DNA from 4 places in the Paraburkholderia sp. CNPSo 3281 genome. Region 3 is predicted to be linked to each of the others. Evidence: predicted binding sites of a transcription regulator. Region 3 holds the regulator's gene; each other region holds the start of a gene.

Region 1 (4,884 bases), on a different contig from region 3:
TCGACTGCAGCGCATGCAGGGGAGCGAGGCCTCGCGAGAGGCCGAACCACACGAGCAGGATCGCGAGCGGCAAGATCACGAACTGCGGCAGGATCACGCCCTTGATGATGTCGTTGGCGAGCTGGCGGCGCTTGTCGAGCGTTTCCGCGACCTGCACGAGCACGGGTTGGCCTTGCCGATCGGCGGCGCTGGGATGCGTCGGCTCCACCGTTGTATAGGCGACGCGGATGTCGATGCCACGCAGCGTGTCGTCGCGGAATTCGACGAGACCCGGCGGCGGTCGGTCGTCGTCGTGCGGCAGCGGCATGTCGCGATCGCCGCCGATCAGCTCGCCGCGGCTGCCGAGCACCTGATAGAACACGCTGTCCACGTTATCGGCGCGCAGGAAGTCGCGCGTGGAGGCGGGCAGTGTCAGCTCGGCCACGCCGTTGACGGGCTGGATCTGGCGCGCGAGCACATAGGCGTCGGTCTCGAGCGCGCGATCGAAGGGGCCGTTGGCGATCGATTTCGCTACCAGATACGTGACCGCGATGCTCATCGGCCAGAGCAGCAGCAACGGCGCGAGCATCCAGTCCAGAATCTCGCCGAAGAGCGAGCGCGGGCGCGCCTCGGCGACGGCTTCGGCTTCGTCGGGTGGGGCGAACGGATCGGCGTAGCGGGCGTCGCGCGCGTCGTCGTCGAGGGCGTCGGCCGCGAATGCGCTCGCGCCCGGGGCGCTGTCGCCGGCCGAACCGGCCACGCCTGCGGCGCCCTTGGGCGGCACGGCGCGCGCGATGGGAGGACGCCCGGCCATCGTCGATCCTGCCTACTTGAAGTAGTGGCTGGCGGGCATCGCCGGCGCGGCGTCCGGCGCGCCGGCCTCGGTCCGGGCGGGCGTCTGGCCTGCGCCGGCCTGTGCTTCCTTCGCCTCCTTTTCGAGGCAGTAGCCGAGCCCGCGCACGGTCACGATGCGCACACCGCCCGCTTCGATTTTCTTGCGCAGCCGGTGCACGTAGACTTCGATGGCGTTATTGCTGACTTCCTCGCCCCATTCGCACAGGTGATCGACGAGCTGCTCCTTCGAGACGAGCCGCCCGAGCCGCTGCAGCAGCACTTCGAGCACGCCCAGTTCGCGCGCGGAAAGATCGAGCACCTGGTCGTTGATGCGCGCAATGCGCCCCACCTGGTCGAACGCCAGCGCGCCATGCCGCACGACGGTCGGGCCGCCGCCCGCGCCGCGCCGCGTGAGCGCACGCACGCGCGCTTCGAGCTCGTTGAGCGCGAAGGGCTTGGCCATGTAGTCGTCGGCGCCGAGGTCGAGGCCTTTGACGCGCTCGTCCACGCTGTCGGCGGCGGTGAGGATCAGCACGGGCAGGTTGGAATTGCGCGCGCGCAAACGGCGCAGCACTTCGAGGCCCGGCATTTTCGGCAGGCCCAGATCGAGAATCAAGAGGTCGAACGACTGCATCGACAAGGCAGTATCGGCATCCACGCCGCTACGCACGTGATCGACGGCATAGCCCGATTGGCGGAGTGATCTCACGAGCCCGTCCGCGAGTATGCTGTCGTCTTCGGCAATGAGGATTCGCATGTTGCGCCAGCGTCGCCTTCGAGGCTTTTTGACCTCGTAGTCAGGCTCGTAACGCCCGCGCCGCACCGCGTCCTTGAAGGCGCGGTCAGGCGACGCGCGGCGGTCTCCCGAAATTTGTGGTTCTGGATAGCCAGAAAGGCTTGCCAAAACCACTGTTTTTTTATACAGTGTCTGCGTTCGTGTGCATTAGCCCGAATGAGGCGTGCGCATGGTCACGAGACGCCGTTCATCATAGCAAAGGACGATTCATGGAAGATAGCAAGAAAGGCTCGGCTGGGCTGACTGCTGAAAAGAGCAAGGCGCTGGCCGCCGCGCTCGCGCAGATCGAAAAGCAGTTCGGCAAGGGGTCGATCATGCGACTCGGCGACGGCGATGCGGTCGAGGACATCCAGGTCGTCTCCACCGGTTCGCTCGGCCTCGACATCGCACTCGGCGTGGGCGGTTTGCCGCGCGGCCGGGTGGTCGAGATCTACGGTCCGGAATCGTCGGGCAAGACCACGCTCACGCTGCAGGTGATCGCCGAAATGCAAAAGCTCGGCGGCACGGCGGCGTTCATCGACGCGGAACACGCGCTCGACGTGCAATACGCCGCCAAGCTCGGCGTGAACGTGCCCGAACTGCTCATCTCGCAGCCGGACACGGGCGAGCAGGCGCTCGAAATCACCGACGCGCTGGTGCGCTCGGGCTCGATCGACATGATCGTGATCGACTCGGTCGCGGCGCTCGTGCCGAAGGCCGAAATCGAAGGCGAAATGGGCGACTCGCTGCCGGGTCTGCAGGCGCGTCTGATGTCGCAGGCGCTGCGCAAGCTCACCGGCACGATCAAGAAGACGAACTGCATGGTGATCTTCATCAACCAGATCCGCATGAAGATCGGCGTGATGTTCGGCAACCCGGAAACCACCACGGGCGGCAACGCGCTCAAGTTCTATTCGTCGGTGCGTCTGGACATTCGCCGCATCGGTTCGATCAAGAAGAACGACGAAGTGATCGGCAGCGAAACGCGTGTGAAGGTCGTGAAGAACAAGGTCGCGCCGCCGTTCCGCGAAGCCGTGTTCGACATTCTCTACGGCGAGGGCATCTCGCGTCAGGGCGAAATCGTCGACCTCGGCGTGCAGGCCAAGATCGTCGACAAGGCGGGTGCGTGGTACAGCTATAACGGCGAGCGCATTGGCCAGGGCAAGGACAACGCACGCGAATTCCTGCGCGAGAACGCGGACATTGCTCGCGAGATCGAAAACCGCATCCGCGAATCGCTTGGCGTGAGCACGATGCCGGACGGCGTCAAGGATTCCGGCGAAGTCGAAGTCGCTGGCGAAGAGTAAGTCCACCAGGCTCTCGTAGATAAGGCAAGCTGATGCGCAAGGGCGGGTCACACACGTCCTCGCCTTCCGGCGAGCAGGCTAACCCGCATGCGGGTTCGTCTGTGGACAGGGGCGCCGAGCGGCGCTCCGCCGTCAAGCCTGCCGACTCGCGCACGAGCCGCTCAAGCCATTTGAGCCGCGACGCCCAGGCGGGCGATCGCGGCTTCGCGCATTCTGGCGCGGCGTATTCCCCGCCCGCCGATCTCAGCGACGATGGCGGCGCGGTCTTCGAAGTCCCGTTCGAGGCTTACTTCAGCGGGGCCGACGAAGCCGCGGCAAACATGCCACCAGAGCCGCCGCTGTCCGAACCAACATTCAAGCGATCGCGTCGCGCGCCTCTCGAAACGGCGCGCGAATCCAGTGCACCGCAAGCCGACCAATACGAGCGTAGCTCGGCCAGCCGCGCCGCACGCGCCAGCGAGCGCGAACAATCGTCCACGGCGAAGCAGCGCCCCGAGCGCTCCCTCAAGGGCCGCGCGCTTGGCTATCTTTCGCGCCGCGAATACAGCCGCGCCGAACTCTCGCGCAAGCTCATGCCGTACACCGAGGACGCCGACGCACTCGAAGTCCTGCTCGATTCGCTCGAACGCGAAGGCTGGCTCTCCGACGCGCGCTTTGCCGAAAGCGTCGTGCACCGGCGCGCGTCGCGCGTGGGGGCAGGGCGTATCGTCAGCGAACTCAAGCGCCACGCCGTGGGCGAAGCGCTCATCGAAGAGGTGAGCTCGCAACTGCGCGAGACCGAGCTCGTGCGTGCCCGCACGGTCTGGCAAAAGAAGTACGGCCAGTTGCCCGAGACGCCTGCCGAACGCGCGCGCCAGGCGCGCTTTCTCGCGGCGCGCGGCTTCTCGATGTCGATCATCGGCAAGATCCTCAAGGGAATCGAGGAAGACTGGTCCGACAACTGAGCCGGCCGTCTCGAAAATCCGCGCAGGCAAGTCCCCGCCCGGCCTGTGTGTTCGCGGCTGTCTCAAATACCCGGTATGTTAAAATCGCGAGGTTTTCCCATCCGGTCTTACCTTTAGCATGCCGCTTTCTCCGCCCGTGCCCCGCCAGTTGCGCCATCAGCGCGCCATCCGGGCGGTTGCCTATGAGCGCGAAGACGGCCTGTGGGACATCGACGCGTGCCTGACCGACCACAAGCCACGCGACGTGCCGCTCGCCGCCGGTGTCCGGCCCAATGGTCTGCCGATCCATGAACTCTGGCTGCGCATTACGATCGATCGCAAGCTCAACGTCGTCGACGCCGAAGCGTCGTCCGACTGGGTGCCTTACGACGGTCAGTGCCAGAACGCTAATCCCGCCTATCGGGCCCTTATCGGGCTCAATCTCCTCGACAACTTCCGCCGCGAAGCGGGCCGGCTCCTCGCCGGCACGCTCGGCTGCACACACCTCACAGAAATGTTGGGCGTTTTGCCAACGGCTGCGGTCCAGGCGTTCGTCGGGGCGGTGTGGGACACATCGAATGGCTCGCCGGGTGAAGCGCCCGGACCGGAACTCGGCAAGACCGCCGGAGGCAATGAGGCCGCCGGTGAAAAGCCGCCCTTCCAGCTTGGCCGCTGCCATGCGCTGCGGTTCGACGGGGAGGCGGTGAAGCAGTTTTATCCGCGCTGGTATGGCCATGTGCCGCGTTCGATAGCACGCGGCGCGGAAACCCCCAGCGTGCGCGACAGCCGGAGCCCGGGCCAAGAGGGCAGGGCCGACGCCGTCTCGCATGAATAACAACAGCGGAATCGAAGTTCACTCCAACTCTCAGACTGAAGGAATCACGCATGAAGATTCACGAGTACCAGGGTAAGGAAATCCTGCGGAAATTCGGAGTCGCGGTCCCGCGCGGCATCCCGGTGTTTTCGGTGGATGACGCGGTCAAGGCCGCTCAAGAGCTGGGCGGTCCGGTCTGGGTCGTCAAGGCGCAGATCCACGCTGGCGGCCGCGGCAAGGGCGGTGGCGTGA
Region 2 (4,884 bases), on a different contig from region 3:
TCCATCACCCCGACGTGCGCCGCATGCTCGCCACGATGCGTGCGCTCACCGAAGCCGCGCGTGCGCTCGCTTACGTGGCGGCGGGTGAGAGCGATCGCGAGCATGGCGACCCCGACGAGGCGGCCCGTGCGCGGCATCAGGCGCGCTACGAGTATCTCGTGCCGATCGTGAAGGGCTGGAGCACCGAACTGGCGCCCGAAGTGACGAGCCTCGGCGTGCAGGTGCATGGCGGCATGGGCTTCATCGAGGAAACGGGCGCGGCGCAGTTCTATCGCGACGCGCGCATTCTGCCGATCTACGAGGGCACGACTGCGATCCAGGCGAACGATCTCATCGGGCGCAAGACGCTGCGCGACGGCGGCGCGGCGGCAAAGTCGCTGCTTGCGGATATCGCGCAGACCGTCGACGCGCTAGCCGGACAACAAGGCGCTGCGTTCGAGTCGATGCGCAAGCATCTCGCGCTCGGCAAGGAGGCGCTGGCGTCGGCCGTGGACTTCGTGCTCACGAAGGCGAAAACCGATCCGAACGCGGTGTTCGCGGGCAGCGTGCCGTATCTGAAGCTGGCGGGTATCGTGCTAGGCGGATGGCAGATGGCGCGCGCCATGCTCGCCTCGCAGCGTCTCATGCAGGAGGACCCGAAGTTTCATGGCGCGAAGATCGCCACGGCGCAGTTCTTCGCGCAACACGTCTTGCCGCAGGCGGTGGCGCTCGAAGCGGCGATCGTCAGCGCAAACGGCAGCGAGGGCGTGCTGGCGCTGGCGGAGGATCAGTTCTGACGCCGCCGCGCGCTAATCAAAGCGAGAAATGAAACACGGCGCCCTGGAGGCGCCGTGTTCGTTCACGCAGCGTGACTGGCTTCAGGCATAAGCCGGGCGATGCGAGCCCTGGGTGTCGCCGAGATAGCGGTGCACCGAAAGATCGTCGGCGCGGATGGCAGGTTGCTTGCCCGAGATCAGGTCGGCGAGCAACTGGCCCGAGCCGCACGACATCGTCCAGCCGAGCGTGCCGTGACCCGTGTTCAGGAACAGGTTCGAGATCGGCGTGCGGCCGACGACCGGCGTGCCGTCCGGCGTCATCGGGCGCAGGCCGGTCCAGAAGGTGGCCTTCGTCGTGTCGCCGCCGCCCGGGAACAGGTCGTTGACGCACATTTCGAGCGTTTCGCGGCGCGCTTGCTTGAGCGTCTTGTCGAAGCCGACGATCTCGGCCATGCCACCCACGCGGATGCGGTCGTCAAAACGCGTGATCGCGATCTTGTAGGTTTCGTCGAGCACGGTCGAAACCGGCGCGGCACTCGCATTCACGATCGGCGCGGTGATCGAATAGCCCTTGAGCGGATAGACGGGGATCTTCATGAGGCCCGCGAGCATTTGCGTCGAGAATGAGCCGAGCGCGACCACGAACGAATCAGCACGCACCAGCTCGCTGCCGCATTGCACGCCCGCGATACGCTCGCCCTGCATGGCGAGGCCGTCGATCGGCGTGTTGTAGTGGAATTTCACGCCCAGCTGTTCGGCCATCGCGGCAAGACGCGTGGTGAACATCTGGCAGTCGCCGGTTTCGTCGCCCGGCAGACGCAGGCCGCCCGTGAGTTTGCCCGACACCGCGGCGAGCGCGGGTTCGGCGCGGCCGAGTTCGGGGGCGGTCAGCAGTTCGTACGGAACGTTCGCGTCTTCGAGCACGGCGATGTCCTTCGCCGCGCCTTCGAACTGCTGCTGCGTACGGAACACCTGGAGCGTGCCGCCCGTGCGGCCTTCATACTGAATGCCCGTGTCGGCGCGCAGCGCCTGCAGACAGTCGCGGCTGTATTCGGCGAGGCGCACCATGCGGCCCTTGTTGAGCGCGTAGCGTTCGGGCGTGCAGTTTTGCAGCATCTGCCACATCCACTGCAGCTGGAATTTGGTGCCGTCCAGACGAATGGCGAGCGGGGCGTGCTTCTCGAACATCCACTTGATCGCCTTGAGCGGCACCCCAGGCGCTGCCCACGGCGCGGCGTAGCCCGGCGAGATCTGGCCGGCGTTCGCAAAACTGGTTTCGAGCGCGGGACCCGCCTCGCGGTCGATCACGGTCACTTCGTGGCCCGCGCGGGCGAGATACCAGGCGCTGGCCACACCGACCACACCACTGCCCAACACGACGACTCGCATAGCTGCTCCATATAGATTCGTTGAGCTACGCCGCGTTGCCGGGACCCACGAAGCGGTGTTTTGGCGCCGATAGGGGAGAAGGCATGAAAATTCGGGTGTAGCCAGTATTTGTAGCTATGCTATTGTTGTATGGCCAGGTTTTGTTATCGTATTTTTCAGATTTTCGGGAATAAACCATGAGAACGCAGCGCCAACCGGTCCGCGCACTCGACCGGCTCGATCACCGCATCCTGAAACTGCTCCAGGAAGACGGCCGCATGGCCATGAAGGACCTCGCGGAGCAGGTCGGGCTCTCGGTTACGCCGTGCATCGAGCGGGTGAAGCGCATGGAGCGCGACGGCGTGATCACGGGCTACTTCGCGCGCGTGAATCCCCTGGTGCTGGGAGCGGCGCTGCTCGTGTTCGTGGAGATCACGCTCGACCACAAGAGCGGCAACATGTTCGACCAGTTCCGCCGCGAGGTGCAGAAGATTCCCGAAGTGCTCGAATGCCATCTCGTTTCGGGCGACTTCGACTATCTCATCAAGGCGCGCATTGGCGAGATGGCCGACTACCGCAAGCTGCTCGGCGACATCCTGCTGCAACTGCCAGGCGCTGTGCAGTCGAAGAGCTACGTGGTAATGGAAGAGATCAAGGAGACGCTGACCATCGCCGTGGGTGAATGACCAGGTCACTGCAGCGGCTGAAAGCGCCCCGTTTTTAGGACTCGACAACGCGGATCGATACTGTATATTTATACAGTATCGATCCGCGTTTTTCCTGTCCGCGTTTACAAGTCCATTTCGCTCCAGCCGTGACCGACTCCCATCACCCCGATCCCGACGCCTGGTATCCCGTTGCGCCGCCCACGGCGCGCAAGGGGCGCGGTGCGGTCACGAACCTGCAGGGGCGCTACGAAGTCGACCAGCGCGAAGCGTTCGACGACGGCTGGCAACACGTGGACGGCGGCGGGGAAGACCATGGCGATGAACCCGGCGAGCCCAGGCTGCGCACCGAGGTCTTCGAAGAGCGCGCGAAAAGCATCCTCACGCGCAACCAGTCGCCGGACATTCCGTTCAACGTCTCGCTCAATCCTTACCGCGGCTGCGAGCACGGCTGCATCTATTGCTTCGCGCGGCCCACGCACAGCTATCTCGGCCTCTCGCCGGGGCTCGATTTCGAGAGCCGTATCTACGCCAAGGTCAATGCGGCGGAGTTGCTCGCGCGGGAAATCGCCAAGCCGTCATATGAACCCGAGCCGATCGCGCTGGGCGTGAACACCGACGCCTGGCAACCGGTGGAGCGCGACCTGCGCATCACGCGCCGCGTGGTCGAGGTGCTGTCCGAACGGCAGCATCCGTTCGCGGCCATCACGAAATCCTCGCTGATCGAGCGCGATCTCGACCTGCTCGCGCCGATGGCTGAGCGCCAGCAATTCATGGCGGCGATCACGATCACCACGCTCGACGCCGATATCGCCCGCTCGCTCGAACCGCGTGCGGCGACACCCGCGCGGCGGCTGCGCACCATCCGCACGCTGGCTGAAGCCGGCGTGCCGGTGGGCGTGAGCATCGCACCCGTGATTCCGTTCGTGACCGAGCCCGACATGGAGCGCGTGCTAGAAGCCTGCGCCGAGGCCGGTGCGACAAGCGCGAGTTACATCGTGCTGCGCCTGCCATGGGAGGTCGCGCCGCTTTTCCAGGACTGGCTGGCGGCGCACTTCCCGCAGCGCGCCGAGCGCGTGATGAGCCGCGTGCGCGACATGCGCGGCGGCAAGGACTACGAGTCGGCATTTTCGCAGCGCATGAAGGGCACGGGGCTGTGGGCCGACCTGCTCAAGCAGCGCTTTCACAATGCCTTGCGGCGCCTCGGGCTCAACGAGCGGCGCCACGGCATTCTGGACATGTCGGCGTTCGTGCAGTCGAAGACCGTGCGCGAGAAGCCGCAGCTCGACCTGTTCTGAGCTGTTACGCGCGATTTACTGCGAGAGCGCCTTTGCGGCCTCGACCTGCGACTCGAAGTACGTTTGAAACGAGAGCGCGAGTCCCGTCATCAGCAGGAACGCGCCAATCAGCAGCGAGAAGATCACGACGAAGATCACCGTCCAGCCCGAGCGGCTCGTGCGGCCTTGCTCCACGAACGCGGCGTTGAACTGAGCGTCCCATTTGGCGTCGGGGCGCAGCCCGTAGACGATCGCCGCCAGAAACGCCGAGATGACCGACACCGCGCCGATCACGGCGAGCACCCAGCCGGGAATCGAGGCGCGTTCGGTTGCGACGAGCAGCATCACGCCCGGAATGCCGATCAGCGTGCCGAACAAATGCGCCCAGCCCCATACGTCGCGCGGGCCGTACAGATAGAAGCGGTGTGCGCCGAGGCTGCCAAACAGGAAGGCGAGGGCGGCGGTGAGCGTCTTGGAGCGAAAGCGTGCGAGGTTCTTGTCGTTGGGCATGGGCTCGGGCGAAACGTGGGCGTTCGGCCGTCATGGGCGCATCACGTCGAACGCACACGGGCCGCCGGGCATTGTATGCCGCACGCCGGGCTTGCAGCACAAGCGCACGCTTATGCCCGGCACCATGTCTGCAGCTTCAACGTGGCGGTCGCGTCACGGTTTCGTGTAAGTCACGCGATAAATCGCGCCCGCATAGTCGTCGCTGACAACGAGCGATCCGTCGGGCAGCGGCAGCACGTCGGCGGGGCGGCCCCATTGGGTCTCATCGGCGTTGAGCCAGCCCTGCGCGAACACTTCCTGGCGCGCGTT
Region 3 (4,884 bases):
GGCTGAGGAAAAGAAGCAGCAAGCCGCCGCGTAAGGGATCAAGCAGGCCGGTTCGCACAGAACCGGCCTGGCTCCGCTGTCACTTCCGAACTGTCTCAGTTCGAGACGTTTCCTTCGTTTAGCTCGACCGCCGAGAGCTTCCACGAGAAGATCCCGTGACGCTGCAGGATGGCGGCGTAGTGCTCGCCCGTATTGCCGCGGTCCCACGTGAGCGCGAACTCATTGAGGCCGCGATAGCCGGCCGTGGTCACCGGCCGAGCTTCGGGCGCGGGGTTGCCGGATGCCGCCGGAGCAGGTGGCGCGGCGGGTGCGGGTGCCGATTGAGCTGGTTCTGCCGATTGCGTGGATGGCGCGCCGGATTCTGCTGGCGGCGGCGCGTGCGGCCGGTCGCCGGGCTTGCCCGTCGGCGGCATGCCATCGAGCAGGGCGGCCACGCCTTCCGGTGTGGCGTAGGCATCCACGAGCGGACTAATCAATGCCGCGCCAATCACGGCGCCGAGGATCAGCAGCGGATTGCTGCTGTGCTGCCCCTCGACGCGCCGCTGCAGCATCCCGCCAACCTGCTGTTTCAGGCTCAGGCGCAGTGCAGGGTAATCGACGTACTCGTTGAGCGCGACGGCGTCACGCGCGTCGGCGGCGGCTTTCATGTGTTTCACCGCGATATAGGGCGACGCATAGGCGTAGCCGATCGCGGCAACCACCATGGTGAGCGCAACCGTGATTGCGACCGGCTTTTTCCAGCCTTGGGTCTTACGCGGGGTCGAGAGAGATTCCGTCATCGGCATAGGGCAAATCGTTTAGACACGGTGTTGACCGCAAACCAGGCCAAACGATCCCGCCTGTAACCTCTTCTCACATTTGAGCAGCGTTGCGGCTTACTTCGCGAGTGCAGCCGGCAGGTCGCTGTGCTGCTCGGCGATGCAGCGGTCGATCGCGCGGCAAACCGCGTCAACCGTGCCGACGAGGATGAGCCGCGACGGACCCTGATAGACGCGCACGGGCGCGCGGCGCATGGGCTGTTCGGTGTTGAGCGTGCTGTTGAGCGACACGCGCGCAAACGCTGGCTGGGCCGAGGGCAGCACCGGCAGGTCGGCCGTGCTGGCCGCCACCATCTCTGGCGAGTCTTCGAAGAGCGAGCCGCTCAGTGCGGTAGCCGAATCGCGGACTTCGCGGACCGCGCACGAGGCGATACCACGGAGATGGCGAAGACGGCCGAATTGGCGGAAGGGCAGCAAGCGGGCAAGACGTTCCATGACTCTCTCCAGGTAGTGCGCAGAGGGTGCGCAAACAATGTGCAAACTGCGCGCAGACGGATTGCTCAGAATTCGGTGGGGCGGATCAGCCCAACCGCGATGCCTTCGAGCGCGAATTCCGCGCTGCCGGCCTCGACAAAAATATTGTCGTAATCGGGGTTCTCGGCGATCAGCTCGAGCCCGTTCGGACGGCGCTTCAGGCGCTTCACGGTGACGTCGTCGCCAAGACGCGCCACGATGATCTGGCCGTCTTTCGCTTCGGCCTTCTTCTGCACGGCGAGCAGGTCGCCGTCGAGGATGCCGGCGTCGCGCATGGAAAGGCCGCGCACCTTCAAGAGGTAGTCGGGTCGGCTCGAGAAGAGCGCCGGGTCGCACATGTAGTTCTGCGAGATGTGCTCCTGCGCGAGGATCGGGCTACCCGCTGCGACGCGGCCAACGAGCGGCAGCGAGAGCTGCATGATGCTCGCGTGCGGAAGCGTGAACTGATGCGGCAGGTCGTCGGGCCCCGGCATGAGGCGGATGCCGCGCGAGGCGCCCGCAGCCAGTTCGATCACGCCCTTGCGCGCCAGCGCGCGCAGATGCTCCTCCGCGGAGTTCGCCGAGCTGAAGCCGAGTTCCGCCGCGATCTCGGCGCGCGTGGGCGGGAAGCCCGTGCGCTCGATGGCCCGGCGAACCAGATCGAAAACCTGCTGCTGTCGTGCGGTGAGTTTGGTCATGGCGCCACTGTATGTTTGAACAGGTAACTGTATTTTTATACAGTACTCGCCACTTTTCAAGTGTTACTTGAAGTTCGTCGACTGAGCGTTGCCATCAGGCCGCTTTCCCGCGTTTGCGCGGATGAAACCGCGCTCCAGCAGCGACTTCCTCTGTCCTTACCACTTTTGCGTATTAAAAAATGAAAAAACATCATTTTTAATAATGTAAGCAGATCGCTAGACTGGCCTCCATCGTTCGCTGCACTTCACCAATGGGCGCAAACGAGCACACACGAGAACGGAGAACAGATAGATGGGCACGACACATACGGGGCGCGCGGGCTGGCTGAAAACACTGGCGGCAAAACTGGTGATCGGCGTTGCGCCGCTCGTCGGCGTCGCGACGATGGCGGCCATGGCGCCGGTGGCTGCTCACGCGGATACATCGCTGCTCAATGTCTCCTACGATCCGACGCGCGAACTGTACCAGGACATCAACGAAGCCTTCATCAAGCAGTGGAAGGCGAAGACGGGCGAAACGCTCACCATCAAGCAGTCGCATGGCGGCTCGGGTGCACAGGCGCGCTCGGTGCTCGACGGCCTGCAAGCCGACGTCGTGACGCTCGCGCTGGCATGGGACATCGACGCGCTCGCCAACAAGGGCATCGTCGCGAAGGACTGGCAAAAGCGCCTGCCCGACAACGCGTCGCCGTACACGTCGACCATCGTGTTCCTCGTACGCAAGGGCAACCCGAAGCACATCAAGGACTGGGATGATCTGACCAAGCCGGGTGTCTCGATCGTCACGCCGAATCCGAAGACCTCGGGCGGCGCGCGCTGGAACTATCTCGCGGCGTGGGCGTATGCGCTGCACCAGCCGGGCGGCAACGAGCAGAAGGCGAAGGACTTCGTCTCGAAGCTCTACAAGAACGCGGGCGTGCTCGACTCGGGCGCACGAGGCGCCACGACGAGCTTCGTGCAGCGCGGCATCGGCGATGTGCTGATTGCATGGGAGAACGAAGCATTTCTCTCGCTCAAGGAATTCGGCCCGGACAAGTTCGAGATCGTCGTGCCTTCGGTGAGCATTCTGGCTGAGCCGCCGGTGGCCGTGGTGGACAAGGTGGTCGACAAGAAGGGCACGCGCAAGGAGGCTGAGGCCTACCTGCAGTTCCTCTATAGCGAAGAGGGCCAGGAGATCGCCGCGAAGAACTTCTACCGTCCGCGTTCGGACAAGGTCCCGGCGGCGCTCACGGCGAAGTTTCCGAAGCTCAAGCTCTACACGGTCGACGACACCTTCGGCGGCTGGCCCAACGCGCAGAAGACGCATTTCGCGGATGGCGGCGTGTTCGATTCGATCTATCAACCGCAGTAAAGCTGTCAAGCAGCAAGCGGTCCGCATAGCGACGTGACCGGATAACAACGAAGCGCGCCTACGGGCGCGCTTTTCGGCGCCGCTTTGAATACAGGAAGCGCGCAACCCATGTCTGGATGATGAGCATGACCACGTTTAGATTCCGCAAGCCTAGTGCGCTGCCCGGATTCGGCTTGACGCTTGGCATCACCGTGGCTTACCTGAGCCTCGTGGTGCTCATTCCGCTCGCCGCCACCTTTCTCAAGACGGCGACACTCGACTGGAACCAGTTCGTGCGCGCAGTGTGGTCGCCGCGCGTGATCGCGTCGTACCGGCTCACGTTCACCGCCGCGCTCGGCGCGGCGTTGATCAATGCCGTATTCGGCTTCCTGCTCGCATGGGTGCTGGTGCGCTATACGTTTCCGTTCAAACGGGTGATCGATGCGCTCGTCGATCTGCCGTTCGCGCTGCCGACTTCCGTGGCGGGCATTTCGCTCGCCGCCGTGTATGCGGGCAATGGCTGGATCGGCCAGTTCCTGCAGCCGCTCGGTCTCAAGATCGCCTTCACGCCGCTCGGCGTGCTCGTGGCGCTGACCTTCATCGGCTTGCCGTTCGTCGTGCGCACGGTGCAGCCGGTACTCGAGGACTTCGAGCGCGAACAGGAAGAGGCCGCCGCGTGCCTCGGCGCCTCGCGCTGGCTCACGTTCCGCCGTGTCGTGCTGCCCGCGGTACTGCCGGCGCTCCTCACCGGCTTCGCGCTCGCATTCGCGCGCGCGCTGGGCGAGTACGGCTCGGTCATCTTCATCGCCGGCAACGTGCCGATGAAGTCGGAGATCACGTCGCTGCTCATCATCACGAAGCTCGAACAATACGACTACGCGGGCGCAACGGCGCTCGCCGTGATGATGCTCTGCGTGTCGTTCGTCATGCTGCTCCTCATCAATTCACTGCAGTGGTATTTGCAACGCCGCACGAGCCGGGGTGTAACGGCCGGCAGCGCGCCGAATGCCGTGGTGGGCGCAACCGTCGCGGGAGGTGCGCAATGAGCCCGCTGCCGCAACAACGAAGCACGCGCCGGCCGGACCCGGTCACCGAAGCAGCGTGGGTGCGCTGGCTCCTGATCGGCATCGCGCTCGCGTTTCTCGCGCTGTTTCTCGTGGTGCCGCTCGTCGCCGTGTTCTGGCAGGCGCTGTCGAAGGGAATCGGCTTCTACTTCACGTCGCTCGTCGATCCCGACGCGCTCGCCGCGATCAAGCTCACGCTCATCACCGCGGCGATCGCGGTGCCGTTGAATCTGGCTTTCGGCCTCGCGGCTTCGTGGGCGATCGCGAAGTTCGAGTTTCGCGGCAAGGCGCTGCTCACCACGCTGATCGACCTGCCGTTTTCGGTTTCGCCCGTGATTTCGGGTCTCATTTACGTGCTGCTGTTCGGCGCGCAGGGCTGGCTCGGGCCGTGGCTCGAAGACCACAACGTGCAGATCATCTTCGCGGTGCCGGGCATCGTGCTCGCCACGATCTTCGTGACGTTCCCGTTCGTCGCACGCGAGCTGATTCCGCTGATGCAGGCGCAGGGCAACGACGAAGAA
Region 4 (4,884 bases), on a different contig from region 3:
CCGCGGACGGCCCGCTCAATATCGCTCCGATCACGACGGAGATGTGGCGTCGGTTGTGCCAGCTTCTCGACCTCCCGCAATTGCCGGGCGATCCGCGTTTTGCGACCAACGAAGCGCGCGTGGCCAATCGTGGCGAGTTGAAGGAAATCATCGAGCGCCGACTGAAGACGAGGGGAAAACGCGAGTGGACGGCGTTATTTGTCGATGCCGGATTGCCCGCCGGACCCATCAACACGCTCGAGGAGGTGTTCGCCGATGCACAGGTCCAGCACTGTGGTCTGGTTGAAGCGGTGCAACATCGAATCCTCGGAGAAGTGCGCCAGGTTCCGACGCCCCTGTTCAATGCATCGAAGGAGGGCGAGCCGGCTGCTCGCGAAGCGACACGCCATGCGCCACCTGCGCTGGGTGAGCACTCGGTAGAAGTCTTGCGCGAGAGTGGCTTTAGCGAATCGCAGCTCTATGAGCTACTCTCCGCGGGTGTGCTTTATCAAGTTCCCCGCGTGCCGGCGCAAGAGTCGCAGCGCGGTCTGACGCAACATGTGGAGTAACGAAATGAGTGCGATTGCGCCGGAAGAATGCGTGAAGGTCACCACTGAAATCATTGAAGGGCGCATTGGAAAGGTGGTCTTTCGCAACGCTTCCAGACACCATGCCTTGAATGCGGAATTGCTGGGCGCACTCGAGGATCAACTGACAGACCTGGCATCGAAGGGCGTGCCCGTAGTGCTCTTGACGAGCGGCGTGGGCGAGAAGGTCTGGAGCGCGGGTCACGACCTCGGTGAACTCGAGGCCGACCACGACCCGATTGCCTGGGGTAAGCCGCTGGAGCGCGTGCTACGGCAGGTGCGCGCGTATCCGGGCGTGGTCATGGCAATGGTGTCGGGTTCCGTATGGGGCGGGGCAGTCGACCTCGTGATGAGCTGCGACCTTGTCGTCGCCGACACGACCGTGCGCTTTGCCATGACGCCGGCGAACATCGGTCTGCCGTACAGCACGAGCGGTTTGCTCCGTTTCATCAACAACCTGCCGATCCATATCCTCAAGGAGATGTTCTTCTGCGCACGACCGCTCGAAGCCGAGGAAGCCGAGCGCCACGGTGTGCTCAATCGCTTGGTTCAGCCAGCCGACGTCGAGGCGGTTGCCCTGCAGATGGCGAGGGAGATTGCGACCAAAGCGCCGTTGGCAATTGCTGCGGTCAAGGAGCAATTGCGAATTCTCGAAGACGTCGTGCCGGTGCCTGTCGATGCGATGGAGAGAATCGCGGAGCTTCGCAGGGCGGCGTGCGCCGGCGACGACATGAGGGAAGGGCTGGAGGCATTCGCGCAGCGACGTTCACCGGAGTTTCGCGGTCGATGAGTCTCCCGGGAACGCGCCTGGCGTCCAATCGCTGCGACAAGGAGCGCGAGCGCGGTCAATGGCTCACGGACTAAAAATCGAGCGTGAATTGAGGCGACTCGTTACTGGAGGCTTCTCCGGCAGGTTGGAGGTTGCCGGCCTTGACTCCCAGCAGCCTGATGGATTTGACAAGTTCGACTCTTTTCAGGCACTCAGTCGCCGCGCGCCGCAACGCTTTCGCGTCATCAATAGGCTCAGGAAGCGTGACGTCACGCGTGACTGTCTTGAAGTCGTTGAAGCGCAGCTTGATGCCGATCTTCCTGGCCAAATAGCCTTTTCGCTGGAGGTCGAGCGCCACCTGTTCGCATAGGCGGGTAAATGCTGCACCCAGTTCCTGTCGGTGCCGTACTGCGTGTAGATCGCGCTCGAATGTGGTCTCGCGACTCATCGAGACGGGCTCGCTATACGTCACCACCGGCCTGTCATCCAGTCCGTGAGAGACTCTGCGAAGCCACGCCCCGTAGCTTCGTCCAAAGTGCTCGACGAGCCAGCGCTCGTCGCGCGCAGCGATCTCACCGATGGTCGTTATGCCAAAAGACGCAAGCTTGGCGGCCGCCTTGGGGCCGACACCGTTGATCTTGTTCGCGGCCATTGGCCAAATCCTCGATTGCACGTCCTCTAGCGTCACGATTGTGATGCCGTCCGGCTTTTGCATATCGGAGCACAGCTTCGCAAGCAGCTTGTTTGGCGCGATGCCGACGGAGCATGTGAGATTGGTGGCTTCGAAGACGGCGGACTTCAACTTGCGCGCGATGACCTCTGAATCGCCATCCGTGAGTGAAACATCTGCGTAGACCTCGTCGATGCCAACGTCTTCCATGCTCGAACTGATTGACCGGACGGCATCCTTGAACAGTCGCGAGTACGTTCGGTAGAGGTCAAAATTCACTGGAAGGAGAATTGCATCCGGCGCTAACCGGGCGGCCTTCATGGCGGGCATTCCGGAATGAACGCCGAGTGCGCGAGCCTCGTAGGTCGCGGTCGTGAGGACGCCTCTGCCCACATAGTCGCGTAGCCGAGAGAACTCGCGTGTGCCGTCCGGCTTCGTTCGTGGCGCATCCGAGCGACGACCGGCGACCACCATGGGTTCGCCTCGTAGTTCGGGATACTGCGAAAGTTCACACGACGCAAAGAATGCGTCCATGTCGATGTGGGCTATGCGCCGATCATCTGGCATGCCTTGGTACTCAAAAATAGCGTTCGATGACTCCGCGCGACCGACACGCTACTCGTCAGCAGTATTCCGGGAGGAGCAGCGGGACAACGACACATTGCGTTTTACGGATATTCCTGGAACTGTACATTTATACAGTAACTTTGTCAGGATGCTGGATCTGATTCGGCGATATTTTTTGAGTGCGAGGGTTCGCAAACGTCTCTTCCGCGGACACCGCCGCTCTGACTGCGGAATCCAAAAAAAAGCCCGCCGGTGTGGCGGGCTGCTGCGACGAGGCCTTGAAACAGCCTCTCATGATGTCAGTCCTGGCGCGGGTGATAACGCCGGTAGATGCTCCAGATCGCCACGGCGGCGATCACGATAACGGCCGTGAGAATAAGCATGTTCAGTCCTCCGGTTGCTTGCCTGTTTCGTCATGCTTCAATGCTACGGAGCATGCGTGCGCGCGAGGAGTGGCTCGACGTCGCGAATGGAGTACCTGGTCGAATTTCGGTCCGCAACCAAATTCAGGCTTCGGACGTCATCAGGGACGAGGGTTCGCGAACAGGCCCCGAATTGCATGGCATCGACCCTCAGGTTTACTTTGCATGCGAACTACCTATATACTTCGCATGCAAACTAAATTTCAGGAGAGCACCATGAGCGCGGAAATTCACGTCGATCAAGCCGACGGCATTCTGACGATTACGCTTGCCCGACCGGACAAGAAGAATGCACTGACGAACGAGATGTATGGCACGCTGGCAGACATCATCGAGAACGCGGAGCACGACAGCCACGTCCGCGTATTGCTGATGCAAGGGGACGGAGACATGTTTACCGCGGGCAACGATGTGGGCGAGTTCGCAGCCATTGCATCGGGTAAGGGGCCCAGTGAGCGACATGTGCATCGCTTTTTGCATGCCCTGGCGAAGTCGAGCGTGCCCATCATCGCGGCGGTCCAGGGCAAGGCGGTCGGTATCGGCACCACGCTTCTACTGCACTGCGACTACGTTCTGCTCGCGCCAGACGCAGAACTGATCACTCCGTTCGTCAATCTCGCGCTCGTCCCCGAGGCGGCGTCCAGCTACCTGCTTCCACTGCGCGTCGGCCACGTGCGGGCCTTCGAGATGTTTGCGCTGGGCGAGTCGCTCGACGCGCCAACCGCTGTCGCGTGGGGCCTTGCCAACAAGGTCTGCGCAAAGGATCAACTACGCGACGATGCACGCAGGATGGCCGAAAGAATCGCCGCCAAGCCGGCCGGTTCTCTGAGCGCCATGAAAAAGCTGATGCGCGAAGCCGAAACGCTGGTTGCGCAAATGGACAGCGAGAGCGCGAAGTTTCAGGAGCGGCTGACGAGCGCCGAGGCGAGGGAGGCATTCGCGGCCTTTGCCGAGAAACGCAAGCCGGACTTCTCGAGGGTTGCCCAGCACTAGCCAGTGCCTTGCTGACCGGCCACGGTCGAGGTTACGCGTCGCCGTCTTCGACGAGCGCAAACCTGGTCTGCAGGCTGGTCAGCCACCGCGCCACGACGTCGATCTCCGCTTCCGTGAATCCTTCGGTCAATCTGGCGTTCAGGTCTTTCATGCGAAGCTTCGCCTTTTGGCGCGCGGTACGTCCTGCCTCCGTCAACCACAGCCGCGACACCCGGCCATCGGTCTCGTCAGCCCGACGTTCGATTAACCCCGCCTTTTCTGTCCGGTCAGCGAGACCGCTCATGCCTGGTGCGCCCAAATCCAGCGCAGCAGCGGCTTCGCTCATGAGTGCGCCGTTGCGATCACCCAAAAAAAACAGCAGCCCCGCCTGGGCTGCCGTGACGCCGCCGCCGGCTGCGCGTGTTTGCGACCACCGTTGCAGCCGGCGCTGTCCGACATTCAATAGATAGACGAGGCGATGTTTCATTTCCGCGCAGATAAAATTGTGCGATTTAGTTCGCGTGCGAATTATATCATGCGCTGATCGGCACATTCCCAGGGGGTGTATAAGTTCAGCGGGTTCCGATTAAAGGAACGGCGAAATGTTCTCGATCGCGCGCGTCACGTAGGTTTCCTTCTCTCCCACTGGCGCTGCATGGTGAATCACGCTGCGCGCAGCCTCGATGCCGGCGAGGCGCGCGATCACCCAGGCCGCGAGATAGTGCGATGCGAGACACCCGCCCGCCGTCGCGACATTCCCACTGGCCACGAAGGGCTGATCGAGCACGGGTACACCCGCCTCTTCGACCCACGGCGTGGTGGTCAGGTCCGTGCATGCGGGAACGCCCTGCAGCAGGCCCAGCTTCGCGAGTATCAGCGTGCCGGAGCACTGCGCACCGAGCAGCTGGCGCGTTGGGT

The links. The regulator LexA, encoded in region 3, represses DNA repair genes until DNA is damaged. The targets are predictions, from matches to a motif close to ACTGTATNNNNATACAGT.
Region 1: the regulator LexA is predicted to act here: its motif matches at 1,722-1,739, upstream of recA (recombinase RecA).
Region 2: the regulator LexA is predicted to act here: its motif matches at 2,869-2,886, upstream of M3I56_RS35960 (PA0069 family radical SAM protein).
Region 4: the regulator LexA is predicted to act here: its motif matches at 2,691-2,708, upstream of dinB (DNA polymerase IV).

What each region holds. Positions count from the first base shown of each region.
Region 1 covers NZ_JAMBPS010000001.1:337,039-341,922, reverse strand. Annotated here, with positions in the region: gene M3I56_RS01620 (sensor histidine kinase) at 1-793, opposite strand, end outside; gene M3I56_RS01615 (response regulator transcription factor) at 806-1,570, opposite strand; gene recA (recombinase RecA) at 1,819-2,895, shown strand; gene recX (recombination regulator RecX) at 2,928-3,839, shown strand; gene M3I56_RS01600 (DUF2889 domain-containing protein) at 3,958-4,653, shown strand; gene sucC (ADP-forming succinate--CoA ligase subunit beta) at 4,704-4,884, shown strand, end outside.
Region 2 covers NZ_JAMBPS010000069.1:25,339-30,222, reverse strand. Annotated here, with positions in the region: gene M3I56_RS35975 (acyl-CoA dehydrogenase) at 1-776, shown strand, start outside; gene M3I56_RS35970 (D-amino acid dehydrogenase) at 858-2,144, opposite strand; gene M3I56_RS35965 (Lrp/AsnC ligand binding domain-containing protein) at 2,321-2,809, shown strand; gene M3I56_RS35960 (PA0069 family radical SAM protein) at 2,938-4,086, shown strand; gene M3I56_RS35955 (NINE protein) at 4,102-4,575, opposite strand; gene M3I56_RS35950 (sorbosone dehydrogenase family protein) at 4,729-4,884, opposite strand, start outside.
Region 3 covers NZ_JAMBPS010000016.1:100,111-104,994, forward strand. Annotated here, with positions in the region: gene M3I56_RS18130 (universal stress protein) at 1-34, shown strand, start outside; gene M3I56_RS18135 (DUF2939 domain-containing protein) at 96-785, opposite strand; gene M3I56_RS18140 (hypothetical protein) at 876-1,253, opposite strand; gene lexA (transcriptional repressor LexA) at 1,319-1,969, opposite strand; gene M3I56_RS18150 (sulfate ABC transporter substrate-binding protein) at 2,262-3,320, shown strand; gene cysT (sulfate ABC transporter permease subunit CysT) at 3,446-4,345, shown strand; gene cysW (sulfate ABC transporter permease subunit CysW) at 4,342-4,884, shown strand, end outside.
Region 4 covers NZ_JAMBPS010000018.1:22,535-27,418, reverse strand. Annotated here, with positions in the region: gene M3I56_RS19075 (CaiB/BaiF CoA-transferase family protein) at 1-548, shown strand, start outside; gene scpB (methylmalonyl-CoA decarboxylase) at 553-1,356, shown strand; gene dinB (DNA polymerase IV) at 1,427-2,572, opposite strand; gene M3I56_RS19060 (enoyl-CoA hydratase-related protein) at 3,211-3,987, shown strand; gene M3I56_RS19055 (MarR family winged helix-turn-helix transcriptional regulator) at 4,019-4,453, opposite strand; gene M3I56_RS19050 (DJ-1/PfpI family protein) at 4,553-4,884, opposite strand, start outside.